Regions from separate parts of the Spiroplasma kunkelii CR2-3x genome, predicted to be linked through region 2. Evidence: riboswitches for the same ligand, from Rfam matches in the RefSeq annotation. Region 2 holds a riboswitch; the other holds the start of a gene.
The links. Region 2 has a riboswitch for cobalamin ahead of SKUN_RS10060 (hypothetical protein). Riboswitches for the same ligand answer to the same signal wherever they lie in the genome.
Positions count from the first base shown of each region.

Region 1: linked by a shared signal. The riboswitch ahead of deoD (purine-nucleoside phosphorylase) and the one ahead of SKUN_RS10060 (hypothetical protein) in region 2 are both predicted to bind cobalamin.

Region 1 is NZ_CP010899.1:711,142-716,031, reverse strand. It holds gene SKUN_RS03980 (hypothetical protein) at 1-242, opposite strand, end outside; partial or broken gene SKUN_RS11625 (hypothetical protein) at 280-890, opposite strand; gene SKUN_RS03970 (hypothetical protein) at 779-1,078, opposite strand; gene SKUN_RS09225 (hypothetical protein) at 1,357-1,506, opposite strand; cobalamin riboswitch at 1,615-1,786, shown strand; gene deoD (purine-nucleoside phosphorylase) at 2,184-2,894, shown strand; gene SKUN_RS03960 (deoxynucleoside kinase) at 2,914-3,528, shown strand; gene SKUN_RS03955 (transketolase family protein) at 3,504-4,890, shown strand, end outside.
Region 2 is NZ_CP010899.1:108,719-113,608, reverse strand. It holds gene SKUN_RS09005 (hypothetical protein) at 1-91, opposite strand, end outside; gene SKUN_RS00535 (hypothetical protein) at 528-821, opposite strand; gene SKUN_RS00530 (hypothetical protein) at 1,212-1,394, shown strand; gene SKUN_RS10065 (hypothetical protein) at 1,690-1,863, shown strand; gene SKUN_RS00520 (hypothetical protein) at 2,139-2,456, opposite strand; gene SKUN_RS10060 (hypothetical protein) at 3,078-3,332, opposite strand; cobalamin riboswitch at 3,694-3,883, opposite strand; gene SKUN_RS00510 (5-formyltetrahydrofolate cyclo-ligase) at 4,154-4,636, opposite strand; gene sufB (Fe-S cluster assembly protein SufB) at 4,636-4,890, opposite strand, start outside.

The DNA.
Region 1 (4,890 bases), 600 kb from region 2:
ACTTTTTTACCTATTCCAATATCTTTTCGTACGGTTGATGAATATGCTTGCAAAACACCATTATTAACTGTTGAACCTAAATTATTATATTGTGTTGATGTCCCGTGAATTGCATAAATCGATAATTTAATAACCATAAAAAATATTAAAAAATAAGCAATTGACGTATTTGTCATCGGTAATTTTGTATTTCAAATTACATCAAAAATAAACAAAAATATATCAAAAAAAATACTAAAAATCTTGTCTTAATTACTATTATTATTTTCATCTAATAAATTAATCATCTTTCTTGTTTCTTTTCTCTTTTTTAGGTTTTAAATTTTTTTTCAAAATATCAATATCAAATAACTCCAATCGCTCTTTAACACTCAATTTTGTTATTTTCAACCAATAATATTCTTTTTTATTAAAAATTTCATCATTTTTTTAATCAAGCACAAATTTTAACCATTGACTATCATACTTATTGGCAAATTCAAGCGGAATAATTATTTTAAAAAACCGAATTCCTAATCCAACATCCGACTAATGTTTTACTTGTTTACCTTCTGCTGTTCGTTCTACTGATTTTGTTTTTCAAATTTCATAATCCGTTATATCTTGGAAAATTCCAATTAGCATAATAAAGAAACTATTAAAAAAATTAAATCCTTTTTAGCAACAGGTTTTTTCAATGAAATTGGAATAATAATGCCACTTGCTAACTGGCGAATATTATTTAAAATCATACCCTCACGCTGAGCAGTAAACAACGCACGATTACCAAAATGTCTCGCTAAAACAATTCACGGTATTTTACCACTATGAACTTTTTTCTCATCGTGAGGACTAGTTCCATCAATATACAAATAACTTTCATCAAATAAAATAACACTATCATAAGGAGGGGCGGAATTAAAATAATTCACGTATCACCTAAAAAAACCATTATCTCAGGTAAAATATTTGTTATATCTTCTTTAACTTTTCATAATGCACTAGATAAACCAGTTCAAATACCAGTCATATCCTCAGACATAGTTTTAGGTGTATTTGCTAAAAAATTAACTGCTGTTGTTAAATACATACCTAACATTATTTTTTATCCTCCTTTCTTTCAATTTCTTTTTTTCTTTTTTCTTTCTTTGAATTTGTTTAATTTTTTGATAATTTGATAAACCAATTTAAGCAAAAATCCATAATATAATAACAACACTAAATATTGTCGTTAATCAAGTTGGCATAATATAACTCCCTTCTAAAAATAATATATTACATCTCTTTTCTAAAAATATCGCAGCACGCTTCGCGTGTTCGCTATGCTCAAAATAAACTATATTGAATAAATTAACGCTAATAAATTACGCGGATAATTTATTCATTTTCTTTTTCATTATTAATTACTATTTTATTTATAGTATTAATAACAATATCTTTTCCATACTTAATTACTAAGGACCGCAAAAGAAAATAATGTTTTTTTCCATTAAAAAATAAAGTCCTTTCAAAGTTGATTTGTTGCACTTCGATTACACGATGAAAAAAGCGGTATACTTAATCTAAGTTTCCACAAATAATTTGTTAATTTTAACTTGCATTTTAAAAGTAAACTTTATATTATTATTTTAACAACTTTAAAAAGCAATTTTGGATGTTACGGGAATTAGGTGTGAATCCTAGGCTGACCCAGCACCTGTAAAGTGGATGAAAGCTAACATCATTCCATTGAGAAAATATTTCTTGAGAAGGAATAGTGAGTAAAGTGAAACTAAGCCAGTAGACCGATCTAAAAAAACATTGGTAAAATATCAATGTTGCACTTATAGTTATTATCTCTGGGGTTAGATGATTAATTATTTATTAGTGAAAACTATTAAATAATAATTTGAAAGACGTCAAAAAGCGTTTTTTAGTTGTTAATTTAAAGCAGTAATCCTATCAAGAGGTATTATTTAAAAGATAATAAATAATAAAATTAATTAATAATTAAAAGTTTAATAGCATTTGATTTAAAATAGTTTTATTTTTGCTATTTGTCTTAAACTTTTAATTAAAATAATCGTAAAAATTAAACATCATTTATGTGAATATGCAACAATATTCTTTTTCGTTTTTTTTAAATATCCTTACTTTTTAAATAAAAATAGCATTGATAGGTATTTATTGGTAATTAAATTAAGCGGAAAAGAGAGGAATAAAAAATGACACCACATATTAATGCCAAAAAAGAAGAAATTGCAAAAGTTGTTTTAATGCCAGGAGACCCATTACGGGCAAAAACCGTTGCTGAGAAATATTTAACAAATTTAAAATTAGTAAATGAAGTTCGAAATATGTTAATGTATACTGGCAAATATAAAAACATTGAGGTAACAATTGCTGGAAGTGGAATGGGTTGTCCAAGTATTGGAATTTATTCATACGAATTATTTAAGTTTTATGATGTTGATTATATTATTAGAATTGGTTCAGCCGGAAGTTATAATCCAAATATTAAAGTTTATGATATCTTTAATGTTCGTGAAGCATTTGGCGAAAGTAATTATGCAAAAATTGCAGCTAATATTGATAATAATTTAATTGCTGCAAGTGAAAAATTATTTAATGAAATTGAAACTGTAGCACAAGAAAAAGGAATTAAAACTCACACGGGAATTGCTCATGCAGCAGATGTTTTTTATCGTTATGATGATTCATTAGACTTTACTCATACTCATAAGTTAGATGTTGTTGAAATGGAATCATATGCTTTGTTTACTAATGCAATTGTTACTCAAAAACATGCAGCAACATTATTAACAGTTTCTGACCATCTTGTAACTAAAGAAGTTACTACGGCATTGGAACGCCAAAATAATTTTATGACAATGGTTGAATTAGCATTAGATACTGCTGTTCAATTAATTGGTTAAAAACGAAAGGAGCAATAAAATGAAAATTGCAGTCTTTGGAACCGTTGGAGCAGGAAAAACAAAAGTTAGTGAAGAATTATGTAAACAATTAAACTATAATTTATTTAAAGAACCACTAGAAGAAAATCCATATTTTAAAGATTTTTACCAAGATATGGAAGGATTTGCCTTTAAAATGCAAATTTATATGTTAACAACAAGAATTGAGCAATTTTTCAACATTAATAATTTAGAGGATACTGTTTTTGATCGCACAATTTTAGAAGACCCTGTTTTTGTGCGAGTTTCCTACTTATTAAAAATTATGAATGAAATTGATTTTAAAGTTTATAATCGTTTTTTTCAAAATGTTATTGTTCCAATTTTGAATAAAAAATTAGGCTTTGATGTCATTATTTATTTAAAAGTTTCAACTGAAAAAGCGGTTGAACGAATTAAACAACGTGGACGTCAATTAGAATTAGAAACCCCATATTATTACTGGGAAAAGTTAAATGAACAATATGAAATTTTATATCATGAATTAAAAAATGATTATCAATTTATTGTTATTGATGCTGACAGTGATGATTTTTCAGAAAAAATAAGCATTATAAGGAGGAAATTAAAATGAAAAGCAAAAATAATAATATAGAAACAAAAAGTTTAAGTAATTTAAGAATTTTAGGACTAGATCCTATTATTTATAATAAAACTGGCCACCCAGGGATTGTATTAAGTGCAGCACCACTGATGCAAGCAATTTATTTAAATAATTTAATTGCTAATCCGGCAGTACCTGATTGAATTAATCGTGATCGTTTTGTATTATCTCCAGGACATGCTTCAACCTTACAATATGCAATTTTACATTTAGCTGATTATAATTTAACAATTGATGATTTAAAAAATTATCGTCATATTAATTCAAAAACGCCAGCTCATCCAGAATATGGTGTTACTCCTGGAGTGGATAATTCTTCTGGTCCCCTAGGACAAGGAGTTGGCTATGGAGTTGGAATAGCATTAGCTGAACAACATTTAGCAGCTAAATTTAATAAACCAGATTATAAAATCATTGACCATTATACTTATGTTTTATGTAGCGATGGTGATTTGCAAGAAGGCGGAGCAATTGAAGCAATCCAATTAGCTGGGGTATGAAAATTAAATAAATTAATTATGTTATATGATTCAAATGATTGCCAATTAGATACAAAATGTGATGATGTTTTAAAAATTGATTATCAACGTTTTTTTGAAGCACAAAATTGAAATTATATTCGAATTGAAAACGCAGATGAGGATCTACCAGCAATTCAAAAAGCAATTGAACAAGCACAAAAATCTGATAAACCAACATTAATTGAATGTAAAACAATTATTGGTTATGGGCATCCAAAACAAGGTTCACCTATGCATTCTTCACCATTTACTCCCGAGGAGATGGAACAAGTAAAAGCATTTTATGATTTTAATCATCCTCAATTTTATGTTGATAATGATGTTAAAAAACATTGACAAGACACTTTTGCTAAACGAGGAGCAACAAAATATGAAGAATGAAAGAAAAAAATAACTTCTTACAAAGCAGCATTTCCAAAGGAATATGAAGAATTATTTGTAATTCCATCGGTTGATTTAAAAGCTTTTGAAGCGTTATTAACAACTGATAAAGATAAAAAAGCAGGAACACGAATTATTATGGGTGATGTGTTTAAATATTATCAACAAAAGTGTTTAAATAATATGTTTGGAGGTAGTGCTGATTTGGGAACTGCAACCAAAATTATTGGTTATAATGGTTCATGAACAACATCAACACCACAAAATAATAATGTTCATTTTGGAGTGCGTGAATTTGCTGCCGGAACAATTAGCATTGGTGTTGAATTACACCAAGGTTTGAAAGGATTTAATTCAACATTTTTAATTTTTGCTGATTATATGAAACCATGTATTCGAATGGCTTGTATTCAAAACTTACCCGTAATTTTTGCTTTTTCACATGATTCAA
Region 2 (4,890 bases):
AGGCAAGAAGGGAAAATAATAAGAAAAGACCCGCTGAAATTCCTAAAACACTAGCAGTTAAAAACCCATAATTACTACAATCTGTTAACACATTAAAAATGTTATTAGAATGCGAACGATTACGTATTAAATCTAAATTATCTTGATATTTTTTTATTTGTTGTTTTAATTGATTATTTTCTTGCTCAATATCTGATTTTCAATAATAAATTTTTTTTTAACTGCAATTGAATTTTAATTATGTTAATAATATTAGTAAACTCTCGTAAAAAAGTTTTTAAAGTTTCGATAGTATTAAACACTCAAAGAATTTCAGCATTATAATCAAGCTTAGGAATAACTGTATCAATTAAGAATTTAACATTATCTTAAAATTGTCTAAAATCATTTACTCAATTTTGCATTTCTTGATTTTCTAAAATTGTCTTTATTTTTTGAGATAAATTATCTTCTGTATTAAAAATTACTTTTGCTGTTAAAGCATCCTCATTTTGTATAGTCGTAAAAATTTTAAATCTAAGAAATGCTTAATAATGTTCAATTGGATTTTCTATCTTTAAAGTAAAATTAACATATTTTGGATATTTTTTGGGTAAGTTTTCAAAAATAGATTGTTTATTATTATGCCTAATAACACCAAGATTAACATTATTTATCATTGCTATATAATTCTTCATTTCTTCTTCTAACTTAATTTGTCTTTTTCTATCTCGTTCTTGTTGTATTCTGTCACGTTCTTCTCAAATGTCATATTTTATTGCACCTATTAAGGGCATTACCACTCCATTAAAAAAAGTTAATAAACTAAATATTTTTTTCATATTATCTTTTCTCCTTAATCATTATTTAATTCAAATAATATTATGTGACTATTAAACTAATAGGTTTTCTTATCTTGATAATTGTTATTATATTATATGTATAGTGTTTACATAAACATTTAATATAATTTATACATAATTTGATCTTTCATATATTATTAATTAATTATTAATATACTATAAATTCTAAACATTTTGTTATCTAATTTATAAATTTAAATTAAATAACAAAAAAATAAGAAAGTTGTTTAATTTCTTTATTTTTTAAATTATTAAATATATTCTTTATAAATATTTATGTTATTTAAAAAAATGAAAACTTTTTACTGTAAACAATAATGCTTTTGAATTATATTAAATTATATATAAAAAATCATAAAAAGAGGGAAAATGACAACTAATAACATAACTTCATATGAATACAATAATGAAAAAGAAATAACTAATTCTAAAATAGAAAATAATAGTGCTTGTTTGTTAGATTTATGTAAAATTGTAACAATTTTGGACATAATAACTGTTGGAGCTTTGATAATTGTTAACTTATTAAAGTTAATTTTAAAATATAGTTAGCGGTGGGTTTTATTTATATCAATGAAAACAATAGATAAAAACAGTTATTAATTAAAAAATATTGTTAATTTTAAATAAATATGATAAGGTAAATATTGTAAATGATTTTAAAAATGTAATATTTTCAAAATAAATAGCTTAATTAATAATTAAATCTAAAATAAATAAGAAAATTTTAATATGAAATTTACATAAAAAATGAAAAAACCATCTAAAAAAATATATAATTCATTTAAAAAAGGTCTTAATTCTTTTTTTTACAACACTTGGCTTTAATAAAAAAGAATCTGAAAAAATGACAAGTTCTACTTGCAAAAATGTAACAAAAAATTGAAAACAAATGGGAATTAATGAAAATGTAATAAATGAATGAAGTTCAATTACTACAGATGCTTCAAGAGAAGGAAAAAAAACATCAAATTTCTTTAACTCAAACAGGACAAGCAAAATTACAAAAGATGATTGATAAAAATGGTAGAATTGTGCCAATCTAAGTACACATATCAACAAATAACATTAACAGTCCTGCGACAAAAATTAATCCAATTCCTAAACCACAAAGAATAAAAGATATTCAAAAAATTTATACAGAATTTAATCAAACAGAACAAAATCAAGAACTTGAACAAGAAAAATAAAACAATGATTTTGTTCTGTTCGTCTTATTACTATAAAGTTTATTTATAAATAAAAAAATTATATTAAAATAATTTTAATATCATTTCTTAATAGCATAAATTTTTACTAGTGAACAAAAATTCATCCTAATGATCCAACTCCAATAAAAATATTAGGAATGGCTCCTAAATACGTTCAGGGTGATTGATAATCTGCTTTTACAAAAAATCCAACTAAGAAAATTACTGCTAAACCAGTAATGACAAGTGCTCATAATAATGATCAAAAACCTGGTTTAACTGATAGCGGAACTAAAATATACAAAATTCCTAAAAGCAATAAAACTGGTCAACTTGTATCTCATCCGTAAATTGAAGTTTTTGTTGGAACGCCAGCAGCGAATAAAATGCCAATAATAATAATTCAAGCTGCGCCAATAAACATTAAAATTTTTGGTCATGTTAATATTTTAATAAAATTTCATCTCCTTTCAAGATAATTATAAATAATATAATTATAAATAATTATACAATAAAATTATGAAATTATTTTGGCATTTTTATAACCTTTATTAAAAGAATTTCAATTTTACGATGTTAAATATGTCAAAACATCAGTCACACGAAAAGTATTATTAATTGCAGGAATTAGTTGTGGTGGAATATATTGGACCTTATTTTCACCAATTATTTTAAAATAAAAACCTCAGTGGGGTAATCGGTATTTTATTTTATTAAAACTATTATTTATTTAATCTTTTTGATAATTTAGTTCTATTCGAAATACACTTTGAGCCTTATTTTTTGACACTCTAATTGAACCTTTACTAACAAGGGATAATGGGAATATTCATTCCCACTTGAATTTTATTTTCAGTGTTACTTCAAACTCTATATATTGCCTTCTGGATTTCCGTCTGCAATAAAACATCCCTAACGGTTAGAATTTTATCAAACAAATTATTTTTTATCCACTTCTTGGACTGGATGAGAATCACAAATTGTTTCTCATTGTTCAAACTATTTTTAAAATCGGTCATTTAGTTGCTTCATATTTTTACTATTTTTAAGATCTTTTCATTTTTCTTGTGCCATTGATTATTGTATAGCAATTAACAGGGGCATTTTCCGTCAAAAAGGAATTAGAAATATAAACATTATCATCATCAGTTTTTGTAAATGTTATTGACTCATAAAAATGCTTTACATCTTGCATATGAGCAGTATCACCAAACTGTAATTTTTGTATTTCTTCATCAAGACTTACAACATTTTTATAAAATAAAGATAAATATTTGCTTTTTGAATAAGATATAACCAATATTTTTGTTGGAATGTACTTGATGCAGTTGGTTATAATAATTATTATTTATTAACTGCAAATTCTTTATTTTCCTCTGTCTTCATTTGATAAATTCAATTTTGTTCACAATAGGAAAACTATTCATTAACATTTTTACAATAAATTGTTGTTAATGTTGGTGAAAAAATAAATATAGAACTTAGGAATAGTAATAATATTTACTTTTAATTTTATTATTTTTTTAGCAAATTAACAATGGACAATTTAATTATAGTTGCAGTAAATTAAAAAGCATTCCCAAACATGCTTTTTATATAACAATCACTAAATTATTTATTTACAAAATAATTGCATGACTCACACCCAGGAGTTATATAATAATACTAATTAAATTTAGAAAGGTCTACTGGCTTAATTTCATCTCACTAATCGCTTTCCCAAAAGTTTTTCTTTCAGTGGCTAATGTGGATTTCGTCAATATAACAGTTGCTGGGACAGCTTAAGATTCGCACTCAATTCCCTAACTCTAAATAACTATTTATTAAATTGTCTAAAATTATCATACAACATTTTTTAGTTATCTTTATAATAAATAATAACAAAAATAAAAATAAAAAAAATAAAACTTCAACTTAAACTAACTAGCCTAGCATTACTATTAAACATATTAGTCACCTTGTAAAACAAATGTTACTAAATAAGTATGTCATGATTTAAATCAATATTTACTAACAACACGTAATAATGGTAAGTTCATTCTGGATCCTTAATTTTTAAACACTAATAATAATTTCTATTTTAACATCGTGTTCTTCAACTGGCAAAGGGGTTGGCACTAACTATTGAATAAATGCTAACCCAATCACAAGATCATAATAATTTTTTAAAAACCGATCATAATAGCATTTCCCATATCCTAACCGAAAATTGTTTTGATCAAAAGCAACGATTGGAACAACAAGAACATCAATTTTTTCTGTATCAATTATTGGCAATGAATTTAATGGTTCATAAAGACCAAAACGTGAATTAAATTCTAAATCAGTTGTTAAATTGGTAATATGATAAAATTTTAAATTATTACCTTCCATTCGTGGTAATAAAACATTAATTTTTAATGCAAATAATTGCTTAATAATAAAAATAGTATTAACTTCATTTTTGATTGAATAATAAAGAGCAATTGTTTTACTTTGTACACCAGGATGTTGAAAAAAAGTATTAAAAATCTGAGTTTCTTTTTGCTGTAATAACTCAGATGAAATCTTGCTTCTTACAAACAATTTTTCTTGTCGAATTTCTTGTTTAGCACGAGTTATCATTAACCAACACTACCTTCCATATCCATTTTAATTAACTGATTTAATTCAACTGCATATTCCATTGGTAATTCTCTTGTAAATGGTTCTAAAAATCCCATAATAATCATTTCCAAAGCTTCTTGTTCTGATAAACCACGACTTTGTAAATAAAATAATTGTTCCTCAGAAACTTTACTTACTGTTGCTTCATGCTCAATTTGTGATTCGTTATTATAAACTTTATTCTGAGGAATTGTATCAGAATGTGATTTTCC